[Eubacterium] eligens ATCC 27750: one gene and its partner. The protein of the gene in region 2 binds, or shares a complex with, the protein of the main gene of each other region. Links are inferred from orthologs where the notes say so. Each region holds a gene or a part of one and is shown on either strand. Other genes may lie near its edges.

Region 1 (7,787 bases), 110 kb from region 2 along the record:
CTTAACGAAGCTGGTAAAATGCTTTTCGAGAACAACCCACTTACTACCGTGTGCAGTCTTATCTGCAATCATGAGAACCAGTGTGAAGGTCACTGTGTACTTGGAAGAAAGGGCGCTCCTGTACATTTTTCTACTATTGAAAATTATATCTCAAGTACATATGCCAACCAGATGACTGAAGGTCCTAAGCCTTCTAACGGCATGAGAGTCGCAATCATCGGTTCGGGCCCTGCCGGTATCACTATTGCAATTATTCTTGCAAGATACGGATATCAGGTTACTATATTTGAAGGAAAGGACAAGATTGGCGGCGTATTAAGATACGGTATTCCGGAATTCAGACTTCCTAAGACTGTTCTTGACGATATTGAATACAGACATCTTGCCTTGAAGGGCATTAAGATTCGTCCGAATACAACTATCGGTGGTGCAATCGGAATTGATGATTTGTTCCGTGATGGCTACAAGTCTATATTTATAGGTACAGGCGTATGGAAGCCTAACTCTCTTCATATTAAAGGAGAGACTTTCGGTAATGTCCACTTTGGTATCAATTACCTCAATAACCCTGACAGCTATCACCTTGGTGAAACTGTTATTGTTATCGGTGCCGGTAATGCCGCTATGGACGTTGCAAGAACTGCCAAGAGAAAAGGCTCCCGCAATGTCATCTGTTTCTCTATCACTAAGGAAGTTGCTGCAAGCAAATATGAATTCAGCTATGCACAGCTTGAAGGAATCACATTTGAATATAACAAACGCCCCGTTGAGATTAAGGATGACGGTGTTATATTCAGGGATATTATTGAGAATGAAGATGGAACTTTCACTGATGTAGAAGGAACTGATACACTTCACCACTCAGACAGTGTTATCATCTCTATCAGTCAGGGACCTCAGAACCGTATTGTTAACACAACAACAGGTCTTAAGGCTACTGCAAGAGGACTTCTTGACGCAGACGAGACTGGTCACACAAGCCGTCCGGGTATATTTGCATCAGGTGATGTTGTCAACGGTGCAAGAACCGTAGTAGAAGCTGTTGCACACAGCAAGATTGTGGCAGAATCAATGCATCAGTATATGCAGTCTCTGCCGAAGGATGAAGAATAAAGATATTATTTTTAGCAATAAAAATCGTCTATGACACAGCTCTTAAATTGAGTTTCTGTCATAGACGATTTTATTTATCTCTCATTAGCTTTTAATTACATATCTGCAAGCAATTCCTTTGCCTTGTCCATAGAATCCATATGAACATAGATATCACACTTAGAATTCTTGCTGTTATTAAGGAACTTGAACACGCCTGTGTGGAAATTCCACTTCTCAAAATATGATATATTGTTTCTTCTAAGCACTCTCTCTATCTTTCTGCTTTCTTCTAATGTTACATCAGAACGCAATAAACGTTCATTAGTTCCGACTTCTGACATACTGCTGCACCTCTTTACTAACGTCTGTTATATTAGTATGTTACCACATTTTAAATGTAAAATCCACTTTAGAAAATTAAAAAATCGGTCTGAACACTTGTCCAGACCGAATAAACATTTAAAGAATATCAATTAAGCGATTGTGTAAATCCATCCCTTAGGAGCTTCAATCTTGCCCATCTGGATACCTGTTAATGTATCATAGAGCTTCTGGATTGTAGGACCCATCTTCTCCATTCCGCTTGGGAAGCAGATTTCCTTACCATGGTCGTTAATCTTTCCAACAGGTGAGATAACTGCAGCTGTACCGCAAAGACCACACTCTGCAAAATCCTTAACTTCATCAAAGAGAACTTCTCTTTCCTCAACCTCTAATCCAAGATATTCCTTAGCAACAACCATTAATGAACGGCGTGTGATTGATGGAAGAATTGAATTAGACTTTGGTGTTACGAACTTACCATCTTTAGTGATGAATATGAAGTTAGCACCACCTGTCTCCTCAACCTTAGTTCTTGTTGCTGGGTCAAGGTACATATTCTCTGCAAATCCTTCTTCATGTGCTGTCATAATTGCATGTAAGCTCATAGCATAGTTAAGTCCAGCCTTGATATGTCCTGTTCCGTGTGGTGCTGCTCTATCAAAATCTGAAACCTTGATAGTAATAGGCTTGGCACCGCCCTTGAAGTAAGGACCTACTGGAGTTGTAAGTACTCTGAACTGATATTCATCAGCAGGCTTAACTCCGATAACAGGGTTGCTTCCGAACATGTATGGACGGACATAAAGTGTTGCACCTGAACCAAAAGGTGGTACCCATGCTGCATTAGCTTCTACTGTCTTAGCAACTGCCTCTACCCACTTATCTTCTGGGTAAACTGGCATCTCAAGTCTCTCACATGAATCTTTCATTCTTGCTGCATTCAGATCTGGGCGGAACATAACAATGTGACCATCCTCTGTTGTATAAGCCTTAAGACCTTCAAAACATGTCTGTGCATACTGAAGGACACCTGCACACTCGTTAATGACAACCTTGTCATCCTCTGTAAGTGTTCCGTTATCCCATGCGCCATCTTTATAGTTGGCTACGAATCTCTTGTCAGTCTTGATGTAACCAAAGCCAAGGCTTGACCAATCAATATTCTTCTTTTCCATTGTTAGTACTTCCTTTCATCTAAAGATACCAATGTAAAAAATGTTTTACACGATTTTGAGCATATTTTACGCTCTTAAAAATGTCATGTCAACATTTCATTACTCATCTCCGGTAATTTCTGTGTAATATTTAGCATAATCGGTTCTTTCTGCCTTAGTAAATGCAATTGCTGTTCTTGGATGCTGGTTAGTCTGACCGGTAAGCATGTACTGTACATCACATCCCCACACAACACCTGATGCTTTAAGTGGAACCATATGCTTTTCAATAAACTTAAGCACTGGAACAATATTAAACTTAGGATTTCTTAAGAACCCTAATAATAATTCTGAATAGCAGTTACCTGCACCTCTTCCCATTCCGCTTACTGTTGCATCAAGAAGGCTTACGCCGATTGAGCATGCCTCAATTGTATTGGCAAATGCAAGCTGCTGGTTGTTATGTGCATGTATACCAACACTTTTTCCATACTTCTCTGCTATCTTAATGTATTTGTCAGCAAGTCTTCTTACCTGCTCCGGGTATAATGAACCATAGCTGTCAACAAGGTATATGTACTGTGCCTTGCTCTGTGATGCAAGAAGCTCTAATGCAAGGTCTAACTCATTCTCACCTGCTGTCGATATCGCCATAATATTGACTGTAACCTCATATCCCATATCTGAACAGTAGTTAGCCATCTCAATAGCTGCCGGAATGGTATTAATATATGTTGCAACTCTCACCATATCAACAACTGACTCTGACTTAGGTGGAATATCTCTCTTCATATTAGTTCTTCCGACATCAGCCATAACTGATATCTTAAGTGGTGTATCATTCTCGCCAACAATAGCTCTGATATCTTCTTCCTTACAGAACTTCCACTTTCCGAATTCTTTCTCATCAAATATATCCTTATCAGCCTTATATCCAAATTCCATATAATCAACGCCTGCTGCCACATTAGCTTCATAAAGATCTTTAACAAACTCATCAGTGAATTCAAAATTATTCACAAGACCTCCATCTCTTAATGTACAGTCCATAACCTTGATGTCTGGTCTGTAAGAAGTCAAATTACCCCTGTTTTCTGCCATAACCTGTTTCCTCCTGTAAAATTTCCTCCTGGAATTGTTTCGCTTTAAACCGTTACGCTTTAAAGTGTTAAACTGTTTTGAATTATAACACATCTATCAAGGTTGTCAACTGTTGATGTGAGATTTTTACTTCACCATCAGCCTCTCCATAAACACATCCATCAACGCATTAAGCCCCTTAAGGTATTCCTTCGCATTAGTGAATTTCTTCTTAGTTACAGTCCATATAAATGCAGGATTGGCGTCTACTCTCATCTGGATTGCACCGCCATACTCGTCAAGAAGCTTCTTTATAGCATCCGGGTCTAATTCAGCCTTAGGATAAACTGTCATAACTGTACGCCATACTGCTGTTCCTGATTCCTGATGCGCAACGCCGCCCTTTATCTCTATCATGCCAAGTTTATGTGCCTTTGACTTGATAAGCGCAATCATAAGCAGATTGTCGGCGCATGATGGCACACTTCCGTATCTGTCTGATAACTCGTCCCTCATATCTGATAATTCATCCATGTTCTCAAGTGCAGCAATTCTCTTATATATATCAAGCTTCTGGTACTCACTCTTAATATATGTTGCCGGAATATAAGCGTCCACATCTACATCTATTGTTGTCTCAAACTCATACTCATTCTTAATTCCCTTAAGATTGTTGACTGCCTGATTAAGCATTTTACAGTACAGGTCGTATCCTACAGCCGCCATGTGACCATGCTGGCTGTTTCCAAGCACATTTCCTGCACCTCGGATTTCCAGATCCTTCATCGCAATCTTAAAGCCCGAACCGAAATCCGCAAATTCCCTGATTACGCTGAGTCGCTTCTCCGCTACCTCTGTCAGTACCTTATCTCTTCTGTACAGTAAAAATGCATACGCAGTCCTTGAGCTTCTGCCAACTCTTCCTCTTAGCTGATAAAGCTGAGAAAGTCCAAAACGATCTGCATCTTCAATTATCATTGTGTTGCAGTTGGATATATCCATACCTGTTTCAATTATAGTTGTAGACACCAACACATCTATCTCACCATTAACGAAATCACACATTATCTTCTCAAGCTCCCGTTTAGCCATCTGACCGTGGGCATATGCCACATTTGCATCAGGAACAAGCTCCTGAATGTGTGCAGCCGCCTCATCAATGCTTCTTACACGGTTGTATACATAGTAGACCTGACCGTTTCTGGCAAGCTCCCTTGTGATTGCCTCTCGTATCATCTCATCATTATGCTCTGTAACGAAAGTCTGTATCGGAACACGGTCAACCGGAGGCTCTTCAAGAACACTCATATCCCTGATTCCCGCAAGGCTCATGTGAAGCGTTCTTGGAATCGGAGTGGCACTGAGCGTAAGCACATCAACATTATTCTTTAACTTCTTAATCTTCTCCTTGTGTGTAACACCAAAACGCTGTTCCTCATCAATAATAAGAAGTCCCAGATCCTTGAACACCACGTCTTTAGAAAGAAGCCTGTGTGTGCCTATTACAATGTCAACCATGCCCTTCTTAAGTTCCTCAATGGTCTCCTTATTCTGTGCTGAGGTTCTGAAGCTTGACAACTGGGCTACCGTAACCGGAAAGTCCTTCATTCTCTGTTCAAATGTGGTAAAATGCTGACTTGCAAGTACTGTTGTAGGTACAAGATAAGCAACCTGCTTTCCTTCCTGAACCGCCTTAAATGCTGCTCTTATCGCAATCTCTGTCTTACCATAGCCCACATCTCCACATATAAGTCTGTCCATTACCCTGCGGCTTTCCATGTCATGCTTCGTGTCTTCTATCGCATTTAACTGGTCTGTTGTCTCCTCATAAGGGAACATTTCCTCAAATTCCTGCTGCCATACCGTATCCGGTCCAAACTGGTATCCTTCTATTCTCTGTCTTGTGGCATACAGCTCAACAAGGTCTTTAGCCACTTCTTCAACGGCTGAATGAACCTTTGACTTAGTCTTTCCCCACTCTGAACCACCAATCTTATTAAGCTTTGGCTTTTTCTCTACATCTGAACCGGCAAATTTCTGCAGACGGTCAAGCTGTGTTGCGAGCACATAAAGGTTGCTGTTATCTGCGTAAGATATCTTGATGTAATCCTTCTCAACACCTTCAACCTTAATCTTCTCAATGCCCTTGTACTGGCCTATACCGTAATTCTCATGAACAACATAATCGCCAATATTAAGTTCATTAAAGCCGGCAATATTCTTGCCATCATACTCCTTCTTCTTAACCCTCTTGCGCTTCTTCTCTGTAAATATGTCATTTTCGGCAATGCACACAAATCCCTGCAGCGGATACTCAAATCCCCTGTGAAGGCTTCCGTAAGTAACCATCACAAGTCCGCCTGCCATGGATTTATTGCTGTCCTCTGTATAGAAGCTCTCAATTCCAAGCCTTCCAAGATCATCAACAATTCTGTTAGCTCTTGTTCTTGAGCTGCACACAAGAAGAACTGCGTATTTATTACGTTTATACTTCCTTATGTCATCTGAAAGATATTCAAAGCTGTTATTATATGAGCTTATGCTTCTCGCTTCAATATGCATTGAATAATCTATCCCAAAGAATTCAGGTGTGTATTCAAGTGTTGTCAGCACAAGCTGCTTATGTCCGTTCATTGAAAGAACGGCTGTCTCCATATCCATAAACATATGTGTCTGACTTGGTAGCACATAACCGCTTTCTAATCTGTTCTTCATACTCTCACTGTACTCATAGAAAGTCATGTCGCTGTGTTCCTTAAGCCTTACAGGTTCGTCCACGACAATAAGAGTATCTCCCTTAGGGAAATACTCTGCCAGGCTGCTCACTCTGTCTGCAAATGTATATATGAATTTGCTGTAATCTCCTGTCCTTAACGCGTCATCAAACATTCTGTTAAGATGATTGCCAGCCTCTATCTGTTCCTTAGTACGCTTCCTTTTATCTGCTCCGAACAGCTTCATCTGTTCGTCTTTTTCATGTCTGATTTTTTCAATCCCCTGCTCTATTTCATCCTCAGTAAAAAGGAACTCTGTTGCAGGAAATACCGTATAACTCTTATAATTCTCAATGGAACGCTGGCTGTCTGCATCAAACGCCCTTATTGAGTCTATCTCATCATCCCACAATTCAATTCTCACAGGTGCTTCATCTGTATATGAAAATATATCTATTATTCCGCCTCTTATGGCAAACTGTCCTTTGGCTTCAACCATTCCGAATCTCTCGAATCCCATAGCTGTAAGTTTCTTTGCCATATCCTCTACATCGAGTATGTCACCCTTCTTAAGGTTAATGACTGCCCGCTTGAATCTGTCGACTGGAAGAAGCATATCTGATATTCCATCAATGGTTGTCACAATTGTAAGCGGTCCGTCTGAAGCTTCCTCTGTTGATTTCTCTGTTCCAGATTTTACAATGTCCGATTTATTCAATCTGTCAATTATGGCTGCTATACATCTGATTCGCTCTCCGGCAATCTGTCGTCCCTGCACATCTGCGTTATAAAATATTACATCTTTCGCAGGATAATACATTACATTTCCGCCGTTAAAGAATCTGGCATCCTCCGCCATATCCCTTGCTTTCCCCTCGTCACTGGTTATAACAAGCTGGAAATTATAATTGCTGGCTATGGCACTTGAAAAATGCAGCTTCTGCGTGTCAATACAGCCACTTACCATTACTGTTCTGCCACCATCTTTAGCAAGCTCTTTATTAAGTTGTTCCACACCGGCTGTATTATACACCGGCTCAAATATTGCTTTCATATTATACCACCAGTTATCCGTTATATTTATTCATACCACTTTCTATTCCATCTGTAAGTATGCATTCTACAGCTTCACAGGCTTTCTTATTAGCCTCTCTTAATGTTGCATATTCCTCTGCAGGAAATTTCCCAAGCACCCAGTCTGCAAGATCCCAGTTCTTAGGCTTATCGCCGACTCCGAACTTTATTCTCTTGAACTTGTCGCTTCCAAGATGTGCTATTATACTCTTGATTCCATTGTGTCCACCTGCACTTCCCTTTGCACGGAGTCTTAGCTTACCTACATCAAGACTTATATCATCAAAGATAACAAGAAAATCATCTATATCACATTTGTAATAATCCATAACTTCTCTTATACACT
Region 2 (7,071 bases):
CCTGGTGCAATCTGTGAGATGTAGTCAAAATGGCTCATCCACACAATAGTTTTCTCTGAGACATCTGAGAATAAAGCGCTGCTCTTATCTACAAATGTTTCTGTCTTTCCATACTCTCTTACTGGTGCCTTCTCAACCTTGCCACCAAGCACATGCTGCATAAGCTGTGCGCCATAGCAAAGACCAAGTACAGGTACACCAAGTTCGAAAAGTTCTTTAGTACATGTTGGCGCGCCATCTTCATAACAGCTGTTAGGACCACCCGTAAGGATAATTCCTTTAGGGTTCATGGCCTTAATCTGCGCCAGGTCTGTCTTGTAAGAATAGATCTCACAATATACATTACATTCACGGACACGGCGCGCAACCAGCTGGTTGTACTGACCACCGAAGTCAATGACAATAACTTTCTCCTGATCCATGATCAATCTCCAATCTTGTGTATTTATATATACATTATAGTTAAACTTGCCACTTATGACAAGCCTTAATTCTCCCCAATTCCTATCTTGCTAATTCTACTCCAGACAATCCTTATCTATGCATCTTTCTCCCCAATTCTCTTCTTCACATAAGAATCCATCTTCTCTCTGACCATCGCCATCTTTCTGTTGGTCTCCTCATTATCAGAATGAAAATGCATAAGCTTTGCAAGATAGCCCTGTTCCACAGTAATCCGCACACTCTCATCATACACAAGCTCATAAGCAAGTGATACATGACCAATAACAGTATCAGCCGGTGTGCGTCTTATTGCTTTGAGTATACAGTGTTCCTCATCAAACGCTTCTAACACTTCATCTGTAATATCACTCTTCATCAGTTCTTCAGTCGTAGTGTTATATATTTCTTCAAGTGGAGTATCAATATTAACCTTAAATATATCAACCTTATCAGCGTCACGAAGCACATTGCAGAATGCCTGCTCACGGCGATTAAGTCCCTGTGGAATTCTATACATATTGTGACACCTTATTGCAAGCTCAAGCATTTCAATGTCCGATTTATTCAATCTGTCATACAGAAATACTCCATCAGAACTATATCGATCCTCTAATGCTCCTGACTTGTAACCTGTACATTTGACCATACCTTTAAGAAAAGTACTGATAAGACCATCTTTGAACAACAGGTCTGCACCGAATTTTGCATGGTCAACAGAGTCCGCATCTGAAAATGTGTTATAACGCTTTATCTGTTCAAATCTTCCAACATCATGAAGCATTCCGGATAACCATGCCAGCTCAACATCATAGGCACACATTCCAGCTGCCTTTGCAATTCTTTCGCACAAAGCTGCAACTCTGTAAGTGTGGTCAATTTTTAATTTAATCTTAGGGTCATCTGCATTATAAGCTGCTGTGTATTCTGCAAATGCTTTCTTAACATGCACTCTGTCAACATACACACGGTTTATCTTGGCATTTTCATAATAACCTTCAACATCAGCCACCTTTCCCTCATTCCATGTGTCTATAATATCAGGCACATCAGATAAAGAATGGCACACAACTGAAGTCAGTCTTCGGATGTCATCGTTAATCTCAATAGTATCAGGTATATGAATCACCTTCATGCCTGCTGCATATCCTGCTTTAATGCCATTAATGCTGTCCTCAATGACTACACATTCTGATGGTTCACAGCCGATAAAACCTGCTGCCCTTAAGAATATGTCTGGCTCAGGCTTTCCATGCTCAACCTCATCTCCATATACAACACCAGAAAGATAATCCCACGCCCCTATTCTGTGAAGACTCTTTTCTGCACTGGACTTCTGTGTTGAAGTTGCTACGGCACATTTTAACCCGTTATCCTTAATATAATCAAGCAGCATATGAAGCCCCGGTTTAACTGGGACTTCCTCTGTTTCTCTGATTTGGTGAACATGGTCTGTCCGCATTGTACACATTTCCCAGTAATCCTGCGTTCCCTTATAATAGTCATCAAAAAAGCTCTGGCTAAGCTTTGCCGGTGCACCTTTAAAACTGTCGATAAGCCATAATGGCATTTCAACATTTTTCTGGGAAGCTGCCCACAGCCAGCCAAGATTAGACTGATTTTCCGTATCAATCATAACTCCGTCCATATCAAAGATAATCCCTTTTATCATAACTGCCTCCATTCAACTCCCCAAAATATTAAACCGACATACCTTGCATACTCTTCCCTGATATCAGTTGCTTCATTTCCTGTTCTTACTTCTCTTCCAGATACTTCTTAACATACTGTCCGGTATAAGACTTCTTAACCTTAACAATCTCCTCTGGTGTTCCTTTGGCAATAACAGTTCCGCCGCGGTCGCCGCCTTCCGGTCCCATATCTATAATATAATCTGCTGTCTTAATAACATCAAGATTGTGTTCAATAACAACTACAGTGTTGCCGCCCTCTGCAAGCCTGTGAAGAATATTGACAAGCTTGTGGACATCAGCAAAATGCAGACCGGTTGTAGGCTCATCAAGAATATATATAGTCTTTCCTGTGCTTCTTCTTGAAAGCTCTGTTGCAAGCTTGATTCTCTGTGCCTCACCACCTGAAAGCTCAGTTGATGGCTGTCCAAGCTTGACGTAAGACAAGCCAACCTCGTTGAGAGTCTCAATCTTTCTTCTTATACTTGGCACATTTTCAAAGAAATCAACTGCATCCTCAATAGTCATGTCAAGAACATCATATATACTCTTATCCTTGTATTTAACTTCAAGAGTTTCTCTGTTGTAACGCTTACCCTCGCAGACTTCACAAGGAACATACACATCCGGCAGGAAATGCATCTCTATCTTGATAATACCGTCACCGGAGCATGCCTCACATCTTCCACCTTTAACATTAAAGCTGAATCTACCCTTCGTATATCCTCGTTCCTTCGCGTCCTTAGTCGTTGCAAACAGGTCTCTTATCATGTCAAATACACCTGTATAGGTTGCCGGATTAGACCTTGGTGTTCGTCCAATTGGTGACTGGTCAATATTAATGACCTTATCAAGCTGCTCTATTCCGTCAATTCCATCATGGTCGCCTGCAATACATCTCGCCCTGTTAAGCGACTTTGCAAGGTGCTTGTAAAGAATCTCATTAACAAGTGAACTCTTGCCTGAGCCTGACACACCTGTTACGCATGTGACAACTCCAAGCGGAATATCTACATCAATATTCTTAAGATTATTCTCCCTTGCGCCTCTTACCTTAATCCAGCCAGCAGGCTTTCTACGCTCTGCCGGTACAGGTATCTTGATTCTTCCTGACAGATATGCGCCTGTAAGTGAGTCCTTGCACGCCATAATGTCCGCAGCAGTTCCTGTTGCGACAACTTCTCCACCATTTCTTCCTGCGCCTGGTCCGATATCCACAATATAATCGGCTGCAAACATAGTATCCTCATCATGTTCAACGACAATAACTGAGTTACCAAGATCGCGCAAATGTGTCAGAGTTCCCAGCAGCTTGTCATTATCCCTCTGGTGAAGGCCGATACTTGGCTCATCAAGAATATAAGCAACTCCTACAAGACCTGAACCAATCTGTGTAGCAAGCCTGATTCTCTGCGCTTCACCGCCTGACAGAGTTCCTGTAGCACGCGAAAGAGCCAGATAATCAAGCCCTACATCTACAAGGAACTTAATTCTCGCCTTGATTTCCTTAAGAATCTCTGCACCAATAAACAACTGTCTCTCTGATAGCTTCATATTCTCAAGGAATTCCTGAAGCTTTATAATAGACATGTTAGTAATCTCATATATGTTCTTATCTGCAATAGTAACAGCAAGTGAAGACGGCTTAAGTCTCTGTCCGTGACAGGCAGAACAAGGTCTTATTCTCATAAATTCCTCATACTGCTGCTTGGTATTATCAGAATATGTCTCTCTGTATCTTCTCTCCATATTCTTGATAAGACCTTCAAATGCGACATCATATACACCCTCTCCGCGCTGGCCTTTATATTTAACCTTTACAGAATGTCCCTTAGTACCATTGATAATAATATCCTTAATATCATCAGGATAATCCTTGAATGGTGTCTTTAATGAAAATCCATATTCCTCTGCAAGTGCATCAAGAACCGCCCTGCTAAAGCTGCCCTCATCCTTAGATGACTGCCATCCCATTCCGACAATAGCGCCTTCATCAATGCTGAGACTCTCATCCGGTATAAGCAGCTCTGCATCAAACTTCATTGTATAACCAAGTCCGAAACAGTCCGGGCATGCGCCAAATGGATTGTTGAACGAAAAGCTTCTTGGCTCAACCTCATCAATACTTATACCACAGTCTGGGCAGGAAAAGCTCTGGCTGAAATTAAGTGTCTCACCATCAATAACATCTACTGTCATAAGACCTTCGGCAAGCTTAAGAGCTGTCTCAATAGAATCTGTAAGTCGTTTCTGGATTCCGTCTCTTACAGAAAGTCTGTCTACAACAATCTCAATATTATGCTTCTTATTCTTATCAAGCTTAATCTCGTCTGTAAGCTCGTACATGCTTCCATCAGCAATAACACGCACAAATCCGCTCTTCTTTGCCTGTTCAAAAAGCTTTACATGTTCACCCTTTCGTCCACGGACAACAGGTGCAAGAATCTGAATCTTAGTTCTTTCAGGAAGTGCCATAATAACATCAACCATCTGGTCAACTGTCTGTTTGTTGATTTCGCGTCCACATTTTGGGCAGTGAGGAATACCAATTCTTGCATAGAGAAGTCGGAAATAATCATATATCTCTGTAACAGTTCCTACTGTAGAACGTGGATTCCTGTTAGTTGACTTCTGGTCTATAGAAATAGCCGGTGAAAGTCCTTCAATACTGTCAACATCAGGCTTTTCCATCTGTCCTAAGAACTGTCTTGCATATGAAGACAGTGATTCCATATACCTTCTCTGACCTTCTGCATATATTGTATCAAATGCCAGACTCGACTTTCCCGAACCTGAAAGTCCGGTAAGCACAACAAGCTTGTCTCTTGGAATATCAACGTCTATTCCCTTAAGATTATGCTCTCTTGCGCCCTTTATCCTTATACAGTTCTTATAACTGCCTCTTTCAATCTCTTTCTTTAACTTACTATCAGCCATGTTTCTTTCCTTCATAAATATATTTATTAATCTCAATCATCTTGTCACGAAGCTGTGCAGCCTCCTCAAAGTTAAGCTCTGCTGCTGCCTTACGCATGTTCTTCTCAACCTGCGTCTTAACTTTCTCAAGCTCTTTGATGCTCATAGATTCATAATCAACCTTAAGCTTTCCTGAAGCGTCACCCGGCTCCGCTGCCTTGCTTATGCTTATAAGATCTCTTACTGCCTTCTTGATTGTCTGTGGAGTAATTCCATGCTCATCATTATAATCCTGCTGAATCTTTCTTCTTCGTTCAGTCTCTGAAATAGCCTTTTCCATAGATTCAGTAATCTTGTCTGCATACATGATAACATGTCCCTCTGCATTTCTCGCAGCCCGGCCAATCGTCTGTATAAGCGATGTCTCTGTTCTTAAGAAGCCTTCCTTATCAGCATCAAGTATTGCAACAAGGCTGATTTCAGGAATATCCAGACCTTCTCGCAGCAGGTTGATTCCGACAAGAACATCAAAACCATCAAGACGCATATCTCTTATAATCTTCTGACGCTCAAGCGTATCAATATCTGCATGAAGATATTTAACCCGGATTCCTGCCTCTTTAAGATAATCAGTAAGGTCCTCCGCCATTCTCTTGGTAAGTGTAGTAACAAGCACCTTGTTCTTCTTGGCAGTTTCCTTGTTAATCTCAGATATAAGGTCATCAATCTGTCCTTCAATCGGCTTAACAGTTATCTCCGGGTCAAGAAGTCCGGTAGGTCTGATAACCTGCTCAGTTCTCATAAGCTCATGCTCTGCCTCGTATGTGCTTGGTGTTGCTGATACGAAAAGCATCTGTGAAATCTTGCTCTCAAACTCGCTGAAATTAAGCGGTCTGTTGTCCTTCGCAGATGGCAGTCTGAAGCCATAATCTACAAGCGTAGTCTTTCTTGACTGGTCACCGGCATACATGCCTCGAATCTGCGGAATAGTGATATGCGACTCATCCACAATAATAAGAAAATCATCTGGAAAATAATCCATCAGCGTATACGGAGGACACCCTGCCGGAAGTCCTGCCAGATGTCTTGAATAATTCTCTATTCCTGAACAAAAGCCTGTCTCCTGCATCATCTCTATATCAAAATTCGTTCTCTCTTCAATTCTCTGTGCCTCTAAAAGCTTATCCTCACTCTTGAAATACTTCACTCTCTCGGCAAGCTCTGCCTTGATGTTCTCAATAGCAGCGTCCATCTTCTCCTTCTCAACAACATAATGTGAGTTAGGGAATATCGCAATATGTTCAAGAACGCCTTTAACTTCGCCTGTAAGGGAATCTATCTCACTTATTCTGTCCACTTCATCACCAAAGAATTCAACTCTTATGGCATCACCTGATGATGATGAAGGATACACTTCAACAACATCGCCTCTTACCCTGAAGGTTCCTCGCTTAAAATCCTGGTCGTTCCTTACATACTGGATATCAATAAGCTTTCTTATGCAATCATCCCTGTCCTTCTCCATTCCCGGACGAAGTGAAATAACCATGTTCTTATAATCAACCGGCGCACCTAATCCATATATACATGAAACCGAAGCAACGATAATAACATCATTTCTTTCAGAAAGTGCCGCTGTTGCCGAATGTCTTAATTTATCAATTTCATCATTAATAGATGAATCCTTCGCAATATAAGTGTCACTCTGAGGTACATAGGCCTCTGGCTGGTAATAATCATAATAGGAGACAAAGTACTCAACCGCATTCTCTGGAAAGAACTCCTTCATCTCCCCATACAACTGCGCTGCCAGTGTCTTATTATGGCTTATAATAAGTGTAGGTTTCTGAACATTCTGTATAATGTTCGCCATTGTAAATGTTTTACCAGAACCAGTTACACCAACTAGAGTCTCAAACTGATTGCCTTCCTCAAAGCCCTTTGTAAGTGCTTCAATAGCCTGCGGCTGGTCGCCCATAGGCTTAAAATCCGAATGTAATACAAATCTGTCCATAATCCCTCC

Evidence for each region.
Region 1: the proteins of uvrA (region 2) and mfd are in contact, whole or in part, in a crystal structure (PDB 4DFC), measured with the Escherichia coli proteins. The link is inferred for [Eubacterium] eligens ATCC 27750 from one-to-one orthologs.

Annotation. Positions count from the first base shown.
Region 1 is NC_012778.1:1,975,391-1,983,177, forward strand. The notes cover bases 3,601-7,787. They hold mfd (transcription-repair coupling factor), read right to left. Parts: upstream 7,422-7,787; coding sequence 3,801-7,421; downstream 3,601-3,800. Other genes in these bases: EUBELI_RS09195 (aldolase catalytic domain-containing protein), read right to left, coding at 3,601-3,674; pth (aminoacyl-tRNA hydrolase), read right to left, coding at 7,435-7,787. Also shown: EUBELI_RS09180 (NAD(P)-dependent oxidoreductase), read left to right, coding at 1-1,113; EUBELI_RS09185 (hypothetical protein), read right to left, coding at 1,209-1,436; EUBELI_RS09190 (branched-chain amino acid aminotransferase), read right to left, coding at 1,569-2,594; more of EUBELI_RS09195, read right to left, coding at 2,694-3,600. UniProt on the Escherichia coli protein: Couples transcription and DNA repair by recognizing RNA polymerase (RNAP) stalled at DNA lesions. Mediates ATP-dependent release of RNAP and its truncated transcript from the DNA, and recruitment of nucleotide excision repair machinery to the damaged site.
Region 2 is NC_012778.1:1,864,723-1,871,793, forward strand. The notes cover bases 1,999-5,469. They hold uvrA (excinuclease ABC subunit UvrA), read right to left. Parts: upstream 5,070-5,469; coding sequence 2,199-5,069; downstream 1,999-2,198. Other genes in these bases: EUBELI_RS13960 (HAD-IA family hydrolase), read right to left, coding at 1,999-2,113; uvrB (excinuclease ABC subunit UvrB), read right to left, coding at 5,062-5,469. Outside these bases: guaA (glutamine-hydrolyzing GMP synthase), read right to left, coding at 1-422; more of EUBELI_RS13960, read right to left, coding at 539-1,998; more of uvrB, read right to left, coding at 5,470-7,062. UniProt on the Escherichia coli protein: The UvrABC repair system catalyzes the recognition and processing of DNA lesions. UvrA is an ATPase and a DNA-binding protein. A damage recognition complex composed of 2 UvrA and 2 UvrB subunits scans DNA for abnormalities.